2 regions of the Paenibacillus mobilis genome follow, and region 2 is predicted to be linked to the other one. Evidence: predicted binding sites of a transcription regulator. Region 2 holds the regulator's gene; the other holds the start of a gene.
The links. Region 2 encodes LexA, which represses DNA repair genes until DNA is damaged. Its sites were predicted from a motif close to CGAACATATGTTCG; they were not measured.
Positions count from the first base shown of each region.

Region 1 (7,331 bases), 410 kb from region 2:
CCGGCTTATCAGCCGCTGCGGGAATACCTGCGGCGGGAGGAGATTTTGCAGGGCGAGTTGATCGACTAGCGGCCCGATGTTCGCGCGGCCGGTTTTGAGCGCTGCATTTTGTTGGCACTTGGGACAAGACTGCCGTCATATACTGGGAAAGACGACAGTTTTGACAGGAGGTGCCATGGCGTTTGGGCTATCAGCAGTTTGGAATCAGCCAGCAGCTTGTGCAGCGGGTGAAGCAGAAGATGAAAAATCCGGTTGTGAAGGACCGGATCAAGAAGCTTGTGGAGAATGTAAATAAAGCGGATCTGCAGGATCCTGCCAAGGTCCGCAGGCTTGTAAAAAGCGCTTCTGTTATACTTAACGAACGTTTGACCAGTGTGCAGGAAGAGCAAATGACACAATTTGTGCTTGCGCAGCGGATCGATCCGAAAAACACGTTCCATTTAATCAAGCTGTGGGGAATGTTCCGTTAAGCGGATCAGCTATTTGCCAAATAAAAATCCATTTTCATTTTGTACCTGCCGGGGCGGAGCTCCGGCGGTTTTTTTAGCAATAAAGGTGGATAAGCCCCGAGAAATCGGCGGCGACAGTGAACTTCACCGGCTCCAGAGCTCCCTTTACGCTTCGCTAAATTTGCATTTTGCAAAACATAGGTGTAGTTTGGGTAGAGAGAAAAAAGGGGGATAACCGTTATGATTCAACTGAAGACGCCGGAAAACATTGAACAGATGAAGCCGGCCAGCCAGATTGTGGCCGATTGCCACCGTGAAATTGCAAAGCTGATTGCGCCGGGGATTACAACCCTGGAAATTAACGATTTTGTGGCCCGTCATATTACCAAGCTTGGAGGCAAGCAATTTACGAAAGGTTATAACGGCTTTCCTGCCGAAACCTGCGCTTCGGTTAATGACGTCATTGCCCACGGTTTCCCGAACCGGACTCCGCTGAAGGAAGGCGATATCGTTAAAATGGACATCGTGGCGGAATGCGGAGGCTGGTTTGGCGACTCGGCCTGGTGTTACGCGGTCGGCCGCATCAGCGGGGAAGCCCAAAAATTAATGGACGTGACGAAGGAATGCCTCTACTTGGGCATCGAACAGGCGCTGCCGGGCAATCGTCTCGGCGACATTGGCCATGCGATTCAGTCCCATGCGGAAAGCCAGGGTTTCTCCGTGGTCCGGGATTTGCTGGCCCATGGCATCGGCCGCTCTCTGCACGAGGATCCAAGCTTTGAGCATATAGGCCATCCCGGTAGAGGGCTGCTCCTTAAAGAAGGTATGGTCCTGACGATTGAGCCTATGATCAACGAAGGCACGTTCCGGATTACGATCGACGAGGATGAATGGACGGCGCGGACGGCGGACGGCCGTTTGTCGGCGCAATATGAGCATACGGTAGCGATTACCGCGGACGGTCCGCTGATCTTGACGGCCCAGTAATCCGTCTGATGCAGCAGCTTTTAAACGCTTCAAACCCAAAAGAGCCCAGGACGCCGGTCCGGGCTCTTTTTCGACTCTAAGCAAGGCCTGTTATAAGTATCCGTGAAAGCCGGGAGGCTTCACGGGTGACATCAGGACTTGTAAAGCAGCATGACCTCGCAGGGTCACGCTGCGTCAAACATCAGTCTGTTAGATAAAGAATGTGCGGGAAATGATGACGAGAAGAATGAACAATACCAAAATTACGCCTGTGGAAGTCCAAAGTCCGCCAACTGGTCCATAACCTGCGCCTGCTACTTCACCCATGTAAAATTCCTCCTAAATTGTTTTTTATTTTGATTTTGTTGCAGTCCGGCCCAGCCGGACGGATTTACAGCTTAGTAAACAAACCCAAAGCTGCGAGTGATGATAACGAGGAGAATGAACAGAACGAGGATTGCTCCTGTGGAAGTCCAAAGTCCGCCGCCTACCGGACCACAGCCTGCATCATATCCCATGGTTGTTTCCTCCTTTTAAGGAATTGTTACTTTCGGAATCATTGTATGAACGGGAAGGGCATTCGTTATAGACGTTTACCCAGACGAAGCGCCCAAATCTGCTTAAAGGGATAGGGAGAGGCTTGCGTTTATATTTATCCGGCCAGGAAACGGCTGGAATCCGCCCGCTTACTGGGTGAAATAACCATTGCATAACGAACATACATTCGGTATATAATGTTATACGAACGTATTTTCGGTTTGGATGGGGAGTGAGGGAGTGAGGGAGTGAAGACGGAACGTGTCATTATGCTGGCGGATGGGCAGTCCTTTTACGCTTCTATTGAGAAGGCATCCCGGCCGGATTTGAAAAATAAACCGGTAGCGGTCGGGGATCCTTCCCGCCCCTCCGGCATCATTCTGGCGGCCTGTCCAATCGCCAAAGCACGGGGCGTCACGACCGCCGAACGGGTGGGAGAGGCGCTGGCCAAATGTCCCGATCTGGTGGTGATCCGCCCGCGGATGCAAACGTATATCGCCGTCTCACTGTTGATTACGGAAATCTTTGAATCGTTTACGGACCAGGTCGAGCCTTATTCCATCGACGAGCAGTTTCTGGATGTGACCGGGTCCATCCCTTATTTTGGGCCTCCGGAGGAAATTGCCCGTCAAATCCAGACGCGAGTGCTGACCGGCGTCTGGACCCGGTGCGGCATCGGTACCAGCAAGATTTTAGCCAAGATGGCGACGGACAATTTTGCGAAAAAGAAAACGGAAGGCATATTTAAGCTGGATGCCGACAACATCGAATCCGATCTATGGTCCCTGCCCGTCCAGCAAATGTTTATGACGGCGTCCCGGATGACCCGGCATTTTAAACGGATGGGCTTACATAAGATTGGAGACATTGCCCGGCTGGAGCTTCCGGATTTCAAACGGCGCATGCGGCAGGAAATGGGCAGGCAAAGCGATATTCAGGCTGAATATTATTGGCAGACGGCCCGGGGCATCGATCCGAGTCCGGTGGTGACCGGGATCCGCAGCAAGCTGAAATCGGTCAGCCACGGCAAGGCGCTCCGAAGCAGCCTGTATGGCAGGCTGGAGGATATCGAGGTGGTGCTTCTTGAGCTTGTGGTGGAAGTCTGCCGCCGCTGCAGGAGAGGGGGTTACATCGGCCGGATAGTTACGGTGGGGGCCGCCGAGACCGACGGAAAGCGTTCATCCTCCTTCAGCCGCCAGGTCACCCTTCAGGAGCCGACCTCGCTTACCCACGAGGTGGCGGCTGCGGCCAGACGGATTTTCGAGCAATACTGGAAGGGGATGCCCGTAAGCTGTCTGCAGGTTTCGCTGACCGGGCTGATGGATGATGATCTTGTACAGCTTACGCTTTTTGATGACCGCATGAGAACCTACAGACTTGAACAAGCGTCCGACCGGATTAAGGACCGGTACGGCAGCGATGCGATCGTAAGAGCTTCATCCCTGCTGGAATCCGGGGTTGCCAGAGAAAGAGCCGGACAGATTGGAGGCCACTACAAATGAGTAAATTGGACGGGAACGAGCGGTGGAAATCCAAAATGCTGCTTACCGAACACCAGGAGCAGTATGAGCAGCGGCACGAGGCGAAAGTGCCCGTGGCCCGCCCGACGGCGGAGGAGATGATCATGATCCGCGATTATATTTTGCTTCCTTATATGCTCAGCATGGTGGAGAAAAGCCTTGACGATATCGAGCGCCGCTCCAATTTGCTGAAACCTCTATATTTAACAGCGGGCAAAGTCGTACGGGGCAAAATCAGCGAAGATTTGTACCGTTTGCGCCGGGAGTTGTCCAAGCGGAACATTCGGGTCATTCGCGATGAACAGGAGGAAATGGTCGTCTATCACCGTTTTACATGCCGGGGGTACGAGGAGCGGTTCGGCATGGTGCGCGATGTGGTACGCTCCGAGATCAGCGTTCGTTTATCCCGATATCTCAAGGAAATTGCCGAGTGTTTGGCTTAAGCGAATGAAGGCTCCTTGAACGGGGAAAAAGATAAGGCTTCCGTTTAAAAGCGACGGGCGGATGTGGAGCCGGCCTGCAGCAGAAAGGAGAGGGGAGAAAAAAGCTGCCTCTCCTTCTTTTGCTTTAATATATACATAGACTAACGCTTTAGGGCAGAAAAGTTAACGCTGACTTTGAAAAAAATACAAATTTTCCGGCTTTTTTAGGAGATATACACCTATTTCATGTTCGAATATGTTCCAACTATGGGTCTTCTCATGTAATATATAGGAGTAGCTGGGAAGAACGGTCGCCTGGGCCGCAGTTTACATACCATTTAGGAAGGAAGTCTTGAACAATGCGTGTAGGAATTCCGAAGGAAATCAAAAATAATGAAAACCGTGTGGCCATTACCCCGTCGGGGGTGGATACGCTTGTTCGCGCCGGTCATGAAGTCTGGATCGAAACCTCCGCGGGCGCAGGCAGCGGGTTTACGGATGAAGAGTATCTGGGCAAAGGCGCCCATGTGGCGGGTTCGGCGGCAGAGGTTTGGTCCCATGCCGAAATGATCATGAAGGTAAAGGAGCCTATGCCGGCGGAATACGGATTTTTCCGTGAAGGTTTGATTTTGTTTACCTACCTCCACCTTGCTCCGGAGCCGGAACTGACGCGTGCCCTGGCGGAAAGCGGCGTGCATGCGGTGGCCTATGAAACGGTTCAGCTTGAAGACGGCTCGCTGCCGCTGCTTACCCCGATGAGCGAGGTAGCCGGACGGATGGCGGTGCAAATCGGAGCGCAATTCCTGGAGAAACCTTACGGCGGCAAAGGGATTTTGCTTGGCGGCGTGCCCGGGGTGGCTCCGGCAGAGGTTGTGATCGTTGGCGGCGGCGTGGTAGGGACCAATGCGGCCAAAATCGCGCTGGGCATGGGAGCCCGGGTAACCCTGTTGGATCTTAACGCGAGCCGCCTGCGCTACCTGGATGAAATTTTCGGCGGGCGCCTGACCACGGTTATGTCCAGTCCCTACAACCTTGAGCAGGCCGTAGCGAAAGCCGATCTCGTTATCGGGGCCGTGTTGATTCCGGGAGCGAGGGCGCCGAAACTCGTCAAGGAATATATGGTACAGCAAATGAGCGAAGGTTCGGTAATCGTCGACGTGGCTATTGACCAGGGCGGTTCGGTGGAAACGATCGACCGTGTAACGACCCATGCTGATCCGACTTACACCAAACATGGCGTGATCCACTACGCCGTGGCGAATATGCCTGGAGCGGTCGCACGTACGTCCACGCTGGCGCTGACCAGCGTCACGATGCCTTATGCTTTGCAGATCGCCAACCTTGGCCTGGCGGCGAGCATGGAGAAAAACCACGCTTTGGCGAAAGGCGTCAACGTTTTGGCAGGAAAAGTAACCAATGAAGCCGTGGCGCTCAGCCTGGGATACGAATACAAGCCGGTTAGCGAAGTTCTGGACGCTCTGAAAGCTTAAAAAGGCTTTTTCTCACCCGTTTATCCGATATTTCTTTGAAATGTCACGGGTTTGATGGCAGATTTTGTGACATTTTAATGGGCCAAATATTATACTGTATAGAGAAGAAAACTAGGGTAACGGATGACAACAGGAGGATGGCGGATGAGAAAAGGAACAAGAAGAGTAGCCGTGGTAGGGGCGGGCATGGTTGGCGCCGGATGCGCTTATTCCATGATTAACCAGTCGATTTGCGACGAGATCATGATTATTGACCGGACCTACGACAAAGCGGTGGCGCAGGCGCTGGATTTATCGCATTGCATGGAGTTTACCTCCACCCGTACCAAAGTTTATGCGGGTACGCTGGAGGATTGTGCGGATATGGACGTGATTATTTTAACGGCGGGCCGGAATCCGAAGGGCATGCAGTCTCGGCTCGTTTTGCTGGAAGATGCCAAAGCCATTACGGAGGATATTGTAAGCCGGATTATGGCCAGCGGGTTTGACGGCGTATTTGTCGTGGCGGCCAATCCGGTGGATATCGTGACCTATCTCGTACGCGAAGTTTCGGGACTGCCGCGCGGCCGCGTTCTTGGTACGGGCACTTCTATCGATTCCTCGCGGCTGAAGACGCTGCTGTCCGAGGTGTTTTCCGTCGACCCGCGCAGCGTTCAAGGTTATGCGCTCGGCGAGCACGGCGATTCCCAGTTCGTGGCCTGGTCGCACGTCACTATCGGAGGAAAGCCGATTCTGCACATTTTAGAGCAGCATCGGGAACGTTTTAAAGATCTCCATCTGGAAACGATCGAGCAGCGGACGAAAGATGCGGGCTGGGAGATTTTTACGCGCAAAGGCAACACCCAGTTCGGTATTGGCAATGCCCTGGCCTACATTACCCGGTCCATTCTGAACGACGAGCACAAAATCATCGCGGTTTCCGCGATTCTGGACGGCGAATATGGACAAAAGGAGCTTTGCATAGGCGTGCCGGCGATTGTCGGCAAAGGTGGGATTCAGGAAATTCTGGAGCTGAATCTTTCGGCGGACGAGGAGCGGAGGTTTCAGAAGTCTTCCGGAATTATTAAAGAAAACATCGCCAAGCTGGTGGAGACCGTTTGATCCAAGCCGCCGGCTGGAAGCAGAAGAAAGGCTGTGCCTGGGAATCAAGGCGAGCCTTTCTTTTTTTGCGTGTGATGACAATTAATGTTGAAGAAGGAAGCCGGGAGGCTGGTATTTCGGCCAAGCCGCTTATATACTGAATGTAGTTCAAAATGAAAACGCTGCCTTCTTACTAAATGAATCGAAAAAGGGGAAAACCATGACCATTCATTACGACTCCGGCAATCATATTTTTCATTTGCAATCCAAAGATTCCAGCTACATCTTTCAGCTTGTGCAGGCCGGTTATCCGGCTCATTTGTATTGGGGACCGAAGCTGGACGCCTCCCGCTTCCAAACGGACTACCTGACGATCGAGCGCTGCTCGTTCAGCCCGAATTTTATCCGCGAGGACCGGACTTTTTCCTTTGATACGCTGCCGCATGAATATCCTTCCTATGGAACGGGGGACTTCCGCGAGCCTGCGCTGGAAATCCGGTTTGCGGACGGATCGGCAATCAGTGATTTCCGCTACGAGGGACATGCAATTAAGGCGGGCAAACCCGAGTTGACCGGACTTCCGGCCACCTATGCGGAAACCGAAGGGGAAGCCGATACGCTGGAGCTATATTTGAAGGACGAGCCAAGCGGGTTGTCGGTGGTGCTGGCTTTTACCGCCTTCCGGAATATCGATGCGATTACACGTTCCGTGCGGATTGAAAATAAAGGGACAAGCCCGGCCGTTCTGGAGCGGGTGATGAGCGGCAGCGTGGAATTCGCCGATGCGGATTATGACATGCTGCAGCTGTCCGGCACGTGGACGCGGGAGCGCCATATGCATACCCGCCCGCTCGTGCCGGGCATTCA
Region 1 covers NZ_JBZCMS010000002.1:552,666-559,996, reverse strand. The annotation lists gene recG (ATP-dependent DNA helicase RecG) at 1-69, shown strand, start outside; gene AC3ZPD_RS05825 (stage VI sporulation protein F) at 183-470, shown strand; gene map (type I methionyl aminopeptidase) at 690-1,436, shown strand; gene AC3ZPD_RS05815 (sporulation protein YjcZ) at 1,626-1,742, opposite strand; gene AC3ZPD_RS05810 (YjcZ family sporulation protein) at 1,814-1,933, opposite strand; gene AC3ZPD_RS05805 (DNA polymerase IV) at 2,201-3,454, shown strand; gene AC3ZPD_RS05800 (YhjD family protein) at 3,451-3,915, shown strand; gene ald (alanine dehydrogenase) at 4,254-5,384, shown strand; gene AC3ZPD_RS05790 (L-lactate dehydrogenase) at 5,529-6,485, shown strand; gene AC3ZPD_RS05785 (alpha-galactosidase) at 6,685-7,331, shown strand, end outside.
Region 1: the regulator LexA is predicted to act here: its motif matches at 2,129-2,142, upstream of AC3ZPD_RS05805 (DNA polymerase IV).

Region 2 (7,331 bases):
TGCATCCCAATAAAAGAGCAGCCGTGTATTCATCTTCCGGTTTCATGACTCTTTCATCATTGCAGAAATGGGATATTATACGCTTGGGTCTACCGGATCTCCGGGCATACTCAGCTTGAGTCCAGCCCTTCTCGTCGATCCAGTGTTGGAGTAAGCAACTTCCGCGATTAACGCGCAAGTTGCCATGCCCCTTTCAATCTGTGGTGGTTGATACATAAGTTTCGTTATATTCTACTTTACAGGGGTTGGGCAGATGAAAAAGCACATCATTGAAATTAATTGGGATGATATCGATCCGGAAAACATCGAATTATTCAGCCTGGCCGTGTTAGAAAGCCAAGATATTGAATTGCCGGCAATGGTAATTGTCAAAAGCCCCTCCAATGAGCAGACAATGTTAATAGCCAAAAAGACCTCAACGAGCTAAATTCTCAAAGGTCTTTTTGGTTTATTTCACATGCCCCCCAGTTTGCCCCCTGTGTGCCCCCCGTTTTTTGAAAAGTTATGATCCGGCTTGACAATCTGCTTCTAAATAACCTTATTTTATCAACCTTTTCAGGAAATTTTGATGTATTTTAAAATCCAAGACCATGTTCCGCACGCAAGTGCATCAATGGGAACGTGATCAATACCTGACTTTGTATTAATTGGACAAACCCTTGGGGCCATGGGTGAACTGTAACCCGAAAGATAGACACTTAAAAAAAGTGCCTGTCTTTCGGGTTTTTGTGTTTTAATGAGAAATACTACAGTGAATGAGGGAACTACATCATGTCAAAACGTCTTTTCACATCCATGCAAATGAGAATGCTGGAGTCAAATCCTAATGTTGTTCATGTAACTGAAAAAGCAATAACCTACAAACCTGAGTTTAAATTACAAGCTGTTAAGTCATATAAAGCAGGTCATCAACCCATGCAAATATTTCTCGAAGCCGGGTTTGACATCGCTGTTATCGGAGCAGAAACACCTAAGAAAGGATTGAAACGTTGGAGAGCAACGTACGACAAGCTTGGAGAGGAGGGATTACTTGTGGATCGCAGAGGCAAAGGCAGCACGGGAAGACCTTCATCTCAGGAACTCAGCACAGAGGAAAGATTGAAACGCGCTGAAGCAAAGATTAAGTTCTTGGAAGTGGAAAATGAATTTCTAAAAAAGCTCGAAGCTCTAGAAAGGCAGGCGAAGCACAAACGCTAACCCCTTCGGAGACTTTTGAGTTCATTGAGACTACTATTCGTACACATCAGCTAAAAGGTTTAAACGCCTATTTATGCGCCGCTGCAGGTGTTAGCCGCAGTGGATATTATGCTTGGCTTAAAGCGGAGCCCGTAAGACAGAAACGTAAAATTACCGATGAGGCGGACTATCAACTGATCCAAATGCACTTTTCTTCTCTAAAAGGTAAAGCAGGGGCTCTAACCATCAAGATGCATCTCGAACGTAAGGATACTGTGGTTATGAACCACAAGAAAATACGCAGAATTATGAGCAAATACAACTGGGTAGCTAAAGTGAGACAGGCCAATCCCTATCGAAAGATCGCTAAGGCTACGCAGGAGCATCGTACTTGTCCAAACTTATTAGAGCGGCAATTTAAACAAGATGAACCCGGAAAAGTGCTTTTGACGGATATTACCTACATGAGATACGGCAACGGACAGCAGGCATAGACGGGGCAACAAACCAAATATCAGCACATGTACTTTCAACTTCTCTGGGGCTTCAAATTGTGGAGAAAACATGGGAAGAACTACTTAGCAACATGGACTACACCATTCATCCAGAAGCTATTCTGCATTCTGATCAAGGTATGCATTACACCCATCCTGTCTTTCAAAACTTGGTGAAGAAAGCTGGGTTTAAGCAATCTATGTCTAGGAAAGGGAATTGCTGGGATAACGCCCCCATGGAATCCTTCTTTGGTCACATGAAGGATGAATTGGAATACGAGGACTGTCAAACTATTCAAGAACTACGACAGAGAGTTAACGAGTATATTCTCCAGTACAATACAGAGCGCTACCAATGGGGATTAAAAAAGATGACTCCTGATGAATACAGAAGTCATCTGCTTATAGTCTAAGACCTTTTTATTACGTGTCCATAACTCGGGTTACAGTTCAGGGCCTCGGGGGTTTTTTCTTTTTTGAGAAAATCAGCCATGTGGAGTTGGTCCTGCCGGAAATGCCTAATGAGCATAGGCCCCGGCTTATACGATATGAATGTGTAGAATCCGCTGATAGGATTAGCCGATATAAGCATAAAGCAAGACCTTTCCTGAAAAACGACCATGAAGAGCCGCAGGGAACTTATCCTGTTTACTTTTCATGGTTATTTTTATGATCAATCTGCGGCTCATAGCAGGAGGAGTGGAGGAGCTAATTGGGCCTATTTTACATTGAATAAGGAACATATATTCGCATATAATGAAAACAAACAAATGTTCGCTAAATTGGAGGGTTGTAAATGCCGGAAAAATATAAGGGCTCGATTGTTGAAATCATTTACATGAATCGGAAAGGCGAAATCACCCAGCGCAGCATCGAGGTTTATCTGATTCAAAACGGACTTGTCAAAGCAAAATGTTTGAAGACGGGGCAGATCCGATCGTTTAAAATCGAAAATATCCTTGCGGTTGATCCGAAATCCGTCCAATTCCATGGATCAGCAGGGTCAGCCGGCTTTCATGAAAATGGTCATCCAATTCCAAGTCGAATATAAATAGAAAATCCATAAGAGCGAGCGTTTGGAACGCCGATTCTTATGGATTTTTTTATGGCGGCCCATGTAAAAATCAATTATGATAATGATAATTATTATCATTTAATGTATAATAGGTTCATCTTATTCATTGAATTATAAATCATCATTCTATAAACATAAATCCATGTTGGGGGAGACATACATAATGGCGGAAGCTTCACTTGAATTATTTGATGTGACCATCATCGGCGGCGGACCGGCCGGGATGTATTCGGCATTTTACAGCGGCATGCGGGATATGAAAACCAAACTGATTGAAGCGAATGACCAATTGGGTGGCCGGCTGCTTATTTATCCGGAGAAAATGATTTGGGATGTCGGCGGCGTCGGCCCCATTTTATGCGCGGATTTAACGGCTCAATTGATTAAGCAGGCGAATACGTTTGAACCGACGTTCGTTTTTAACGAGCAGGTGACCGATTTCAGCCGGCAGGAAGACGGCACGATTCTACTTACGACCGCTTCAGGCCAAAAACATTGGACCAAAACGGTGATCATGGCCATCGGCTACGGAATTCGGAAGCTGGCTAAACTGGAAATTGAAGGTGCGGACCGGTATGAAGTTAGCAATCTTCACTATACCGTGCAGGAGCTTGAAGAATTCCGCGGAAAAAACGTTCTGATTTCAGGCGGCGGGGATTCCGCTGTGGATTGGGCCAACGAATTATGCCCGATTGCTGAGCAGGTCACTGTCGTGCACCGTCGCGACGAGTTTGGCGGACATGAACGAAATGTATTAAAAATGAAGCAGTCCTCTGCCGCGATCAAAACGCCTTATGTCGTAGATAGGCTGCACAGCGGAAGCGGCGAACACATTGAACAGGTGACCATCACCCATGTGGAAACGGGGTCGACGGAGCTGCTTGATGTTGACGCAGTGATCGTCAGCCACGGGATGCGAACGGATTTCGGTCCTGTAAGGGATTGGGGCTTTAACTTGGGGCAGTGGTGGATCGATGTGAACGGAAAGCTGGAGACCAATATTCCGGGGATTTTTGCGGCAGGGGATTTCGTGAATTACGAGAGCAAGGTTCGCCTGATTGCAGGCACATTTACCGATGCGGTGTTGGCCGTGAACAGCGCCAAGCTGTACATCGATCCTAGTGCGGAGCGTGTAGCTTACGTTTCGTCCCATAACAGCCGTTTCAAAGAGAAAAACCGCGCGCTTGGTGTTGCGGTAGAAGAAGATTAAGCCAATTTTGACGGAAAAATAAATAACCCCAGGGGACCCGCTGGTTCCTTGGGGTTGTTGTTTTATTTGGAATGTCCCCGCGCAAAACGCCCGACGATTTCCGTCGATTGGACAACGTTCATAAAGGCATAGGGATCCGTGGTCACCACCGCTTTTCGTACGGCCGCAAGCTCATATCTGGTGGTCACGGTCATCAAGGTGGAGTTGCCCACCTGGCTGTAACCGCCTTGGGAATCCATGCAAGTGATGCCGTGGTGCAGCTTCCGCAATTCGGCAAGCATGCGGTCTCTTTCCTTTGTAATGATAAAGCAGGTCACTTTGATATGGCCTACGTGAATGGTATCCACGACCTTCCCTTTAACGAAAGTGGAAAGCAGAGAATAAAGCGCAAGGTCCCAGGTTTTATAGAAGCCGAGGGCAATAAAAACAAGTCCGTTCAAAACAAACAAAATGTTGCCGATAGGAAGATCGTATTTCCGCGTAATAATTGAACCTACAATGTCGAATCCGCCGGTGGAGCCTCCCACCCTTAAGGAAAATCCGATGCCGATCGCCGAGATAATCCCGCCGGCTACCGCGCCAAGCGTAGGGTCATGAGTCACGCCCACTACGGGGATCACGGCCATAAACCAGGTCGTCGCTACAACGGAAATCAGGCTTAAAACGATATAACGCCGGCCAACGGCTTTCCAGCCCCATATAATCAAGGGAAGATTTAGCACGAAATAAACGATGGAAATGTTCCAGCCCGTTAAATAGCCGATAATCGATGCAAGACCCGAAATGCCTCCTGATAACAGCTGATGCGGAATCAAAAAGAGGTTCAGGCCGGCAGCGACAAGAAAAGCAGAGAAGATAATGATGGCTATCTCTTGTGCGGGTCTAAGCGTTGCGGATTTTTTCTTAATGAATTCGGAAGACTGCTGCAGGTTCAATTTGTTTCAATCCTTTATAAAGTTTTTAAAAGAATCGAGCGATAAAAATAAATTATCGATTCAATTATCTTTTTTATCAATATAGCATACAATAAAAAAAATCACTATCCATGATCGTGTGTGTGCGGCCGATCTAAAACCCGGCTTAACGAGGTTTCCATGGGAATATCAAATGTAAAAAGGCAGCTATCCTTTCAAAGGGAAAGGAGCTGCCTTTATATTATTTACCAGTAAATGAACTTCATACGAAAAAATAAATGGCGAGCCTTTAATGGAAATCCCGGAACAGTCCGATCACTTTGCCCAAAATGGTTACGTGTTTCAAACGAAGCGGTTCAAAGGCTGGATTCTCAGGCTGCAAACGGATGTGGTCTCTTTCTTTATAAAAAGTTTTGACCGTAGCTTCGTCCTCTTCCGTCATAGCCACCACGATATCGCCGTTTTCAGCGGTTTGCTGCTGACGGACGATCACATAGTCTCCGTTGTGAATTCCGGCTTCGATCATGCTTTCGCCGACAACGGCAAGCATAAATACTTCCTTATCTCCGACATAATGGTTGGGAAGCGGGAAATAATCCTCGATATTCTCGGTTGCGGTGATCGGAACGCCGGCCGTAACTTTGCCCACAACCGGAATTCTTGCCACAGTATGGGCAAACATATTGGAATTCTCCGACTCTTCCTGGCCCAGCAGTTCAATCGCCCGCGGTTTTGTCGGGTCTCTGCGAATCAGACCTTTCTTCTCCAAACGGTCCAGATGACCATGTACTGTCGAACTGGAGGCCAGTCCCACAGCTTCGCCAATTTCCCGAACAGAAGGAGGATAACCTTTCATTCGAACTTCACTGCGTATAAATTCCAAGATCGCCTGCTGGCGGCTGGAAACCTTCGACATTTGTTATCAACCCCATCTTAGTAACGTTTGGAAAAATTATAACATAGAACCTCCGTTCGCACAAACAGGAGTTCTAACCTTTTTCTATAGAAGGCTGCAAATTAGGAAATAGGGCGGCGAAACGCAGGGGAACAATTGTTCTAAAAAACTATTGAACAAAACAAACGTTCGTGTTATATTGATTTCAGACAAAACAGAACAAACGTTTGGGAGTGATTTTAAATGTTAAAGTACAGTACTTATAAAAGTATCCATACAACCCCGTCGCCAGTGATGTCCACAGCTTCGGTGCGATTCTTACATAAATCCCCAATGTCTTCCGGTACCCGCAAACCTTTTATCCGCACCTTCGTAGTGATAGCCGTGCTGCTTCTTTCTTTTACCGGTTTTATCAGCGCTTTTGCGGCTTCGGTTTCCCCGGGAGAGGAGCCGGTGTATGAATCCGTTGTGGTGATGCAGGGAGATACGTTGTGGAATATCGCGTTGGCTCATAAACCATCCGGCATGGATACCCGTAAATATGTCGGTTTGTTATCCTCATTAAACCATTTGCATGACAGCGGCATTCAAGCCGGAGATATTTTAAATCTTCCTAATATAGATTGATTATAGATTGAATATGGATTGAAATTTTTTCGAACCTTTCTTCCTTAAGAATGGCAGAGCTTGCAGGGGGCTTACAGCGCCTTGACAAGCTCTTTTTGACGTGTCAAAGTAAATAGTAATGCCTTTAATGAAGGAGGACTTTATGGACATCGATAGCCTGGTACAGCGGATCAACGAATTGGCCCGCAAACACAAAGCGGAAGGATTAACGGAAGCAGAAAAGCTCGAACGCGCAGAGCTGCGTGAAATATATCTTGGCAATATCCGCAAAAACTTCCGTCAACAGCTTGAATCCATTGAGATTGTTGACGAAAAATAGCCGGCTCTCCGGCAACCATGTCTAGGGAGGATGCAAGGGAATGTCAAGATCGTTTGAACGGAAAGTAGAGAAAAACCGTCAGAAATTCAACATTAATCAGCAGAAGAAAGGGGTTAAACCCGGCGGAACTTTAGGCAGCAAAGGCGAAGGCGTAACGTTCAGAGGGCGTAACGTGCTTCTGCCGCTGCTGTTTGTTGTGCTTGGCGCTATGTATGCGGTTATGGGTTTTATTGGCGGGACCGAAAACATAAATACGCTTTACATTATTACGGTAGCTTTGTATTTTGTGCTGGGTATTGTGATTTTCTTAAGAAAACCTTATCTGCGGATCTACAAAAACAAGCTGTTTACTTCCAAATTTAATCGGGACCGCAGTCTGGATGCAGGTTCGATCGCCAAAATCAAATGGAGCGGCAAAACGATCACGATCGTAGCCAAAACGAAAGAGCCGAACTGGACGTTTTCAGGCAGCCGCAATTTTTATGACACCGAACAAGTCGGTGCGGCTTTGCAGGAATTTGCGGCTACTCATGGGGTAGAGTTCGAGAAAAAATAAGCTGGACATTAGACGGAAACCGGGGGGAACGGGGAATGGCTGAAGTGAAAGCAGTTTGTTTTGAC
Region 2 covers NZ_JBZCMS010000002.1:142,850-150,180, reverse strand. The annotation lists gene AC3ZPD_RS03845 (hypothetical protein) at 254-427, shown strand; gene AC3ZPD_RS03840 (HTH domain-containing protein) at 772-1,197, shown strand; gene AC3ZPD_RS03835 (IS3 family transposase) at 1,380-1,670, shown strand; gene AC3ZPD_RS03830 (transposase) at 1,646-2,083, shown strand; gene AC3ZPD_RS03825 (hypothetical protein) at 2,467-2,721, shown strand; gene AC3ZPD_RS03820 (NAD(P)/FAD-dependent oxidoreductase) at 2,909-3,955, shown strand; gene AC3ZPD_RS03815 (YitT family protein) at 4,018-4,890, opposite strand; gene lexA (transcriptional repressor LexA) at 5,159-5,785, opposite strand; gene AC3ZPD_RS03805 (LysM peptidoglycan-binding domain-containing protein) at 6,008-6,391, shown strand; gene AC3ZPD_RS03800 (DUF896 domain-containing protein) at 6,534-6,710, shown strand; gene AC3ZPD_RS03795 (hypothetical protein) at 6,751-7,266, shown strand; gene AC3ZPD_RS03790 (HAD family hydrolase) at 7,302-7,331, shown strand, end outside.